DNA from 2 places in the Streptosporangium sp. LJ11 genome. Region 1 is predicted to be linked to the other one. Evidence: riboswitches for the same ligand, from Rfam matches in the RefSeq annotation. Region 1 holds a riboswitch; the other holds the start of a gene.
The links. Region 1 has a riboswitch for S-adenosylmethionine ahead of ACTOQ3_RS16455 (glutathione S-transferase C-terminal domain-containing protein). Riboswitches for the same ligand answer to the same signal wherever they lie in the genome.
Positions count from the first base shown of each region.

Region 2: it holds a riboswitch for S-adenosylmethionine, as region 1 does, so the genes downstream of both, thrC (threonine synthase) here and ACTOQ3_RS16455 (glutathione S-transferase C-terminal domain-containing protein) in region 1, are expected to answer to the same signal.

Region 1 is NZ_JBPXMB010000010.1:33,112-37,315, forward strand. Features, by position in the region: gene ACTOQ3_RS16435 (TetR/AcrR family transcriptional regulator) at 1-33, opposite strand, end outside; gene ACTOQ3_RS16440 (ATP-binding cassette domain-containing protein) at 134-1,072, shown strand; gene ACTOQ3_RS16445 (ABC transporter permease) at 1,065-1,817, shown strand; gene ACTOQ3_RS16450 (DUF402 domain-containing protein) at 1,875-2,396, opposite strand; SAM riboswitch class IV at 2,449-2,561, shown strand; gene ACTOQ3_RS16455 (glutathione S-transferase C-terminal domain-containing protein) at 2,601-3,536, shown strand; gene ACTOQ3_RS16460 (FAD/NAD(P)-binding protein) at 3,533-4,204, shown strand, end outside.
Region 2 is NZ_JBPXMB010000054.1:27,689-31,892, forward strand. Features, by position in the region: gene ACTOQ3_RS42545 (S1 family peptidase) at 1-1,112, shown strand, start outside; SAM riboswitch class I at 1,331-1,473, shown strand; gene thrC (threonine synthase) at 1,488-2,786, shown strand; gene ACTOQ3_RS42555 (MoaD/ThiS family protein) at 2,809-3,084, shown strand; gene ACTOQ3_RS42560 (cold-shock protein) at 3,431-3,631, shown strand.

The DNA.
Region 1 (4,204 bases):
CCAGGCGATCTCCACGCTTTCCGGCACTTCCATCGCGCTCCCGGGCTTGACCGTCCTTTCCCGTGAGTGTATACCTTACGCAATACCGCGTATGCCATAAACAGTAGAGCGTACGCCATACGCAGGAGGGGCAGTGGAACCAGCGATAGAGGTCGTCGGCCTCACCAAGTCCTACGGCCGGGTCGCCGTCCTGACCGGTGTCGACCTGCGCGTCGCCAGGGGCAGCGTGTACGCGCTGCTCGGTTCGAACGGCGCGGGCAAGACCACGACCGTGCGCACCCTGGCGACGCTGGTCAGGCCGGACGCGGGGCGGGCCACGGTGGCCGGGTTCGACGTCGTGCGCGACCGCCGCCGGGTCCGCCGCGCCATCAGCCTGACCGGCCAGCACGCGGCGGTCGACGAGCTGCTGACCGGCGAGGAGAACCTGCGGATGATGGGCCGCCTGTCCGGTCTGTCGCGCGCGGCGGCCCGCCGCAGGGCGGCCGAGCTGCTGGAGCGGTTCGACCTGGTCGAGGCGGGGAGGCGGCGGGTCGGCACGTACTCGGGCGGCATGTGGCGACGGCTGGACCTGGCCGCGGGGCTGGTCGGCGCGCCGTCGGTGATCTTTCTCGACGAGCCGACCACCGGTCTCGACGTGCGGAGCAGGCAGGCGATGTGGGAGGTGATCACCCAGCTCACCGGCACGGGTACCACGGTCTTCCTGACCACCCAGTATCTGGAGGAGGCCGACAGCCTGGCCGACAGGATCGCGCTGCTCGACGGCGGGCGGGTGGTGGCGGAGGGCACCGCCGACGAGCTCAAGGCGAGGGTCGCCGCCTGGCGGCTGGACCTCGTCCTGTCCGACGCGCGGTCGTTCGCCGAGGTGACGCGCCTTCTCGGGGCGCGGGCCCTCCACGCCGATCTCGCCACGCTGACCGTCGGGGCGGCCACCGACGGGAGCGCCACGGGGATCCGCGCCCTGCTGGACGAGGTGGACCCGGGGCGTTCGGCGGTCGAGAGGTTCACCGTGCGCGGCGCCACGCTCGACGACGCGTTCCTCGCGCTGACGGACAGGGAGCGGGCCGGTGTCTGAACTCGCCGCCTGGCCGGTGATGACCGGCCGTGCCGTCCGCCTGTCGCTGCGCAACCTCGACGCGCTGCTCACCTCGTTCCTGATGCCCGTCCTGGTCATGCTGCTGTTCGTCTACCTGTTCGGCGGCGCGATACAGACCGGCACCGACTACGTCACCTACGCCGTCCCCGGCATCCTCGTCATGTGCGCCTCCTACGGCGCCTCCCTGACCGCGGTCGCCGTCAGCCACGACATGAGCCGGGGGATCGTCGACAGGTTCAGGTCGATGGACGTCGGCGGCGGGGCGTTCCTGGGCGGGCACGTGGCCGCGAGCACCGTGCGCAACCTCACCTCGCTCGCCATCGTGTTCGCCGTCGCGTTCCTGCTCGGCTTCCGGGCGGACGCGGGCCTGTCCGGCTGGGCCGCGGCGGTGGGCGTCCTGGTGGTGTTCGTCCTGGCCATGTCCGCCGTCTCGGCCCTGGTCGGCCTGCTGGCCAGGACGCCGGAGGCCGCGGGCGCCTTCACCTTCCTGGTGATGTTCCTGCCCTACCCGAGCAGCGCCTTCGTCCCGGTGCACACCATGCCCGCGTGGTTGCACGGGTTCGCGGAGAACCAGCCGGCCACGCCGATCATCGAGTCCGTACGCGGCCTGCTGCTCGACCGGCCCGTGGGGGGCGACCCGTGGAAGGCGCTGGCCTGGTGCGGCGGTTTCCTGCTGGTCTCGGCGGTCCTCTCCGCCAGGATGTTCCGCCACCGCGCCCGCTGAGGTCGCGGGGGTGCCGGGGCGGTGGGGGTCGCCACCCCCGGCACCCCCGCCCATGGTTCAGCCGACCAGGGTGAGCCAGCGCGGCGCGTCCCCGAAGGGGGCGGTGCGGGAGGTGACGGCCTCCATCAGCCAGGCGGCCGAGGCTCGGGCGTTCTCGACCACGTCGGTCGGGTAGGCGTACTTGACCCGGTGCTCCTCGAACTCGTCCTCGTCGTCCAGGAAGACCCTGCTCGGGCGGCCCTTCAGCAGGTTCCGGCGGGTCCGGATCACGTCGAGGTCCAGGTCGACCATGGTGACCTCGCCGTCTCTCCACTCCGGCACCGTGGAGACGTCGCAGTAGATCTCGTGCTTGTGCGGGGCGGCGTTGAAGGCGGCCGTCCACCAGGCGTCGCGCGGGAAGAGCATCACGAACGGATGCGGCCAGGGGACCGCGGGACCGTCGCCCTTGTGGCCACTGGAGTCGGCCACGCAGCCCGTCCACACCCCGTGCTCGTCCTCGCCGAGCAGCAGGCCGCGGTGATGCCAGTGCAGTGATCCGTCGTACTTGCGGTAGACCACGTTCACGCTCTCATAGGACATTCCACGACACTAAGCCTTGACAGAGATCTATGTATTTCCTACCTTCTAAATAGGTTAAGAGCGTCAGTGAGAAGCCCCGGCTGGCTGACCGGCAACCCTCGCACCGCGGCGGGGTGCCTCCGGGGGAGACCTGGCGGCACGGTGGGCGTGCCGCAAGCGCGGACCCCCTCAACCAGGGTCACCGAGACATGCCGGGAGCGCCACATGTCGAAGACCAGCACACTGAACCACGCGAGCCCCGTCGACCTCGACACCCACGGCCACTACCGGCCCGGTGGCAGGCCCGGCCCGCGCTACCCCTTCCAGGGGCGGATCGGCACATCCGCCTTCCCCGCCGAGCCCGGGCGCTATCACCTCTACGTCGCGGCCGTCTGTCCGTACGCGCAGCGCGCGGCCATCGTGCGCTCCCTCAAGGGACTCCAGGACGCGGTCTCGCTCTCCTACGTCGACGACGAGCGCGACGGGCGCGGGTGGGCGTTCCGCGAGCGGCGCGGGGCCGACCCGGTCAACGGGTTCACCATCCTTCGGCAGGCGTACGAGGTGACCGAGCCCGGCTTCGACGGGCACGTCTCGGTGCCGGTCCTGTGGGACAGGACGACCGGCCGCATCGTCAGCAACAACTTCCCCGACATCACGATCGACCTGGCCACCCGGTTCGGCGGCGACCCCGAGGCCGACCTCTACCCCGAGGAGCTCAGGCCGGAGATCGACGAGCTCAACACGAGGATCTACGAGATCGTCAACACGGCGGCGGGCCGCGTGGCGGCGACCACCACCGAGACCGCGTACACCGAGGCGCGCGGGGCCGTGGTCGCCTTCCTGGACGAGCTGGACGCCCGCCTGGCCGACCGCAGGTTCCTGTTCGGCTCGGGGATCACCGAGGCGGACGTGCGGCTCTGGCCGACCCTGCTCCGCTTCGACCTGAGCGACAACCCGGCGGCGAGGATCAGCGAGCGCCCGCTGACCGCCTTCCCCAACCTGTGGGCCTACGCCAGGGACCTGTACGCCCACCCCGCCTTCCGCGAGAACACCGACTTCGCCGTCATCGCCCGTACGTCGGGCGAGACCGACGCCTGGCGGATCCCGGTCGAGCCGTCGCACGCCGACTGGGACCAGCCGCACCGCAGAGCCGCCGTATGAGCGCCTCGATCGCCGTCGTCGGCGCCGGGCCGACGGGCACCTGCCTGGTGGAGCGCATCTGCGCCAACGCCGCCGACCTGCTCGGCTGGCCGTCGCTGGACGTCCACGTGATCGACCCCCACCCGCCGGGCGGCGGGCGCGTCTGGCGCCACGACCAGCCGGACCTGCTCTGGATGAACTCCGCCGCCGCCGACGTGACGCTCTTCACCGACGAGTCGGTGCGCTGCGAGGGACCGATCCGCCCCGGACCCACGCTGGCCGAGTGGCTCGGCGGCGACCCCGGCAGGTTCGCCTCCCGCCCGGCACAGAACGGCTACCTCTCCCACGTCTTCCGGCAGGCGGTGGCGAACGCCCCGCGCGGCGTCCGGGTGCACGTGCACGCCGCCCGCGCCGTCGACCTCGCCGACGTCCCCGGCGGGCAGGCGGTGACGCTGGACGACGGCCGGACGATCGAGGCCGACGCGGTGATCCTGGCCCAGGGACACGGCGACGTGACGCCGACGAGGGAGGAGAGCGCGCTGGCCGATCTGGCCGCGCGCGGGGGGCTGCGCTACCTGCCCACCGGCTACGCGGCGGACCTCGACCTGGACGGCGTTCCCGCGGGAGAGCCGGTGATCGTGCGGGGGATGGGGCTGGCCTTCGTCGACCTGATGGTGCTGCTCACCTCG
Region 2 (4,204 bases), on a different contig from region 1:
CCATGATCAAGCGTGAGCTCGACGAGACCCTGCCGCCGCAGCCGCTCGTGTCGAGCGCGCGCTACGTCGACGTGAAGAGGAACAAGGTGGTCGTCCTGTCCACGCAACCCCAGGCGGCCGAGAACGTCATCGAGAGCGCCGAGGTGAACAAAGCGGCGGTAGTGGTGCTGCCCTCCACCGAGGTTCCCCAGCCGCTGTACGACCTGGTGGGCGGCGACGCCTACTACATCGGCGGCACCAGCCGCTGCTCGATCGGCTTCTCCGTGCTCAAGGACACCCGGCAGGGTTTCGTCACCGCGGGTCACTGCGGCAGGACCGGCGCCGCCACCACCGGCTTCAACCGCATCGCCCAGGGCACCTTCGAGGGATCGGTCTTCCCCGGCAGCGACTACGCCTGGGTCTCGGTCAACGACAACTGGACGGCCACCCCGACGGTGGACAACGGCCAGGGCGGCACCGCGCCCGTCGCCGGCGCCCAGGTCGCCGTCGAGGGAGCCTCGGTCTGCCGGTCCGGCTCCACCACCGACTGGCACTGCGGCCTCATCCAGCAGCGCGACGCCAGTATCACCTACCCCCAGGGCAACGTCTTCGGGCTGACCCGCACCACCGTCTGCGCCGAATCCGGGGACTCCGGCGGCTCGTTCATCTCCGTCGACCAGGCCCAGGGCGTCACCTCCGGCGGCTCCGGCGACTGCAACCAGGGCGGCACCACCTACTTCCAGCCGATCGCCCCGATCCTCACCGCCTACGGCCTGGCCCTGAGGACCACCGCGGGCAATCCGCCGCCGCCGGTCACGGGCACCTGCAACGGCTTCCCCAACACCCACAACGGCACCCTGGCCGCCGGTGGGGCCGCCTACCAGCCGAAGGGTCTCCACTACAGGCCGACCGCCGGGGGCCTCCACTTCGCCTGCCTGGACGGCCCCGACGGCACCGACTTCGACCTGTACCTGCAGAAGTGGAACAGGGCGGGCTGGTCGGTCGTCGCGACCTCCAGCAGCGCGGGTCCCGACGAGAGAATCTCCTACAACGGCACGCCCGGCTACTACCGCTACCGGGTGGTCTCCGTGGCAGGCTCCGGCTCCTACACCCTGGGGATCCGAGTGCCGTGACCGCTCCGGCGGGTCGCCTCCGGCGGCGACGACCGGGAAGGGGGCGGGACCCCGCCTGCCGTCCGGGGCGCGTGCCGGGTGCCCCGCGAGCGGCGGCCAAGGTTCGATCGTCCGGTGGATAACACGCCATGTCTCGCACAGTGAGACAAGGAGTCAGGAGGGCGGCGGGTCGGGGTAGAGTGCTGAGGACCTGCGCGTCAGGTTTCCAACTGAATATTTGCTCATCCAGAGGGGTGGAGGGACCGGCCCTGCGAAGCCCCGGCAACCATCCCGGTTCAAGACTCGTGATCTGAACGAGGTCGGCCGGGACAGGTGCCAATTCCGGTCTGTGACCAGGGTGGTCCGCAGACGAAGATGAGGGAAAGGCCTCGCTTCATGGCGCTCGCAACCACTGAGAACAACACCACCACCACCTCCTCCGGTCGTGCCGGCGACGCGCGAGACCGGCGCTTCGGCCCCGCCGTCGCCCTGTCCTGCCGGGAGTGCGGTGCCCGCTACGACCTCGGCCCCAGCTTCGCCTGTAACGAGTGTTTCGGGCCCCTTGAGATCGCGTACGACTTCGGGCGTGTGACCCGGGAGCGGATCGCCGAGGGGCCGACCAACATCTGGCGCTACCGCTCGCTGCTGCCCGTCCCCGACGACGTGGCCGCCAAGCCCAACATGGCGCCCGGCTGGACCAAGCTCGTCAACGCCGGCAACCTCGCCCGCGAGCTGGGCATCCGCTCCCTGCACGTGAAGGACGACTCCGGCAACCCCACGCACTCCTTCAAGGACCGCGTGGTGGCCATCGCCGTCGAGGCCGCCCGCAACTTCGGTTTCCACACTCTTTCCTGCTCCTCCACCGGCAACCTGGCCGGCGCCGTGACCGCCGCCGCCGCGCGGGCCGGGCTGGACGCCTGCGTGTTCATCCCCTCCGACCTGGAGCAGGCCAAGATCGTCATGGCCTCCGTGTACGGCGGCAGGCTCATCGGCATCGAGGGCACGTACGACGACGTGAACCGCTTCTGCTCCGAGCTCATCGGCGACGAGCTGGGCGACCAGTGGGGCTTCGTCAACGTCAACCTCCGGCCGTACTACGCGGAGGGGTCCAAGACCCTGGCCTACGAGATCGCCGAGCAGCTCGGCTGGCGCATCCCCGACCAGATCGTCATCCCGGTCGCGTCGGGCTCGCAGCTCACGAAGATCGACAAGGGCTTCAAGGAGCTGGTCGCGCTCGGCCTGGTCGAGGACAGGCCGTACAAGATCTTCGCGGCCCAGGCCGAGGGGTGCTCCCCGGTCTCCGCCGCCTACAAGGCGGGCCACGACGTGATCCGCCCGGTCAAGCCGGACACGATCGCCAAGTCGCTGGCGATCGGCAACCCGGCCGACGGCCCGTACGTCCTGGACATCGCCCGCCGCACCGGCGGCGCGGTCGAGGACGTCACCGACGCCGAGATCGTCGACGCGATCCGGCTGCTGGCCAGGACCGAGGGCATCTTCGCCGAGACCGCCGGGGGCGTCGTCGTCGGGGTGCTGCGCAAGCTGGTCGCCTCGGGCACCCTCGACCCCGACGCCGAGACCGTGGTGCTCAACACCGGAGACGGCCTCAAGACCCTCGACGCGGTGGCCGCGGAGGCGCGCCCGACCGCGGTGATTCGGCCTTCTCTTGACGCATTCCGTGCGGCTATCGCCTAGAAATCGTGAAAGGTACTGAATTATGAGCGTTTCTGTGCGGATTCCGACGATTCTCCGGACTTACACCGATGGTGCCGCCGAGGTGAACGGAGAGGGTGAGACCCTGCGTGATGTTCTTCAGAAGCTCGACGCGGACTTCCCGGGGATCGGCGCCCGGATTCTTGATGAATCGGGAAAGATCCGACGTTTTGTCAACGTCTATGTAGGGGATGAGGACGTCCGTTTTGTCGACAACCTCGACACGGCCACGCCCTCCGGCGTCCAGGTCTCCATCATCCCGGCGGTGGCCGGAGGTTGATTCTCCCGCCCTGAGGCGGCGCTGACCGCCCCGCGCCACCCTCGGGGCACCCGCGACTCCACGGCACCCGCCCGGCTCAGGCCGGGCGGGTGCCGTATTTTATGATGCAAGCTCATATTCGTGGACTAGATGGATGATGTAACCCTTAACTAACTAATAGTGATAGTGAAACTCTGTTCTCGTACTAAAAGCTCTCGTAAAGCGGTAGTTTGGTGCTTGACTCTGTTGCCCTACCGCTTCCCACAGGTATGGTCGGAACGATCGACGTGGCGAAGTCCGTCCCGGCGATTGAGGACTTCGCGAGAGGAATGGGCGTCGTCCTTAAGACCAGTAAGAGGAGTCGCAAGTGGCGCAGGGCACCGTCAAATGGTTCAACGCGGACAAGGGCTACGGCTTCATCGCGGTAGACGGTGGTAAGGATGTGTTCGTCCATTACTCCGCGATCATGATGGACGGCTACCGGGCCCTCGAGCAGGGCCAGCGGGTCGAGTTCGAGATCACCCAGGGTCAGAAAGGTCCCCAGGCGGAGTCCGTCCGGGCGGTCTGACGTAGCCGTTTCGTGAATTCGCAGGGAAGAGCCGGTGGATCCCGCGGTATCGCAGTCCGCTGGATCCTCACCGCCCAGGCCCGGCTCGCCCCCCTTCAGGTGAGCCGGGTCTTCGCGTCGTACGGGACACGTGGCCGCACGTGGCCGCGCGGGGGTACGGGTCGAGAGGCGGGGTGGTGGTGCGCGGTCGCGCGGAGACGCCCGGAGGCGCACGCGGGCGCGCGAAGCCCGCGGGGGCGCGGAACGCGCGGCGGGCCGATGATGACGCGCGGCCCACATCGACGTGACGCGAGATCTACGTCCACATGACACGGAGCTGACGTCTCCGTCTCGGGCGGCGCAGGTCAACGGATCGTGGCTTGCACTCGGCAGGGTAGAGTGCTAAATAGATTGTTGGCACTCACGCATAGAGAGTGCCAATCCTGGATCGAGGCGATGGGGCCCGCCGAACGGAGTCGTGGGCCCACATGCCGTCGCGGGCGTCGACTCGATCCGGTGTAAGCCACCCTTTCTCTGGGAGGTTAGCCGTATGGCAGCCAAGATGATCGCGTTTAACGAGGACGCCCGGCGCGG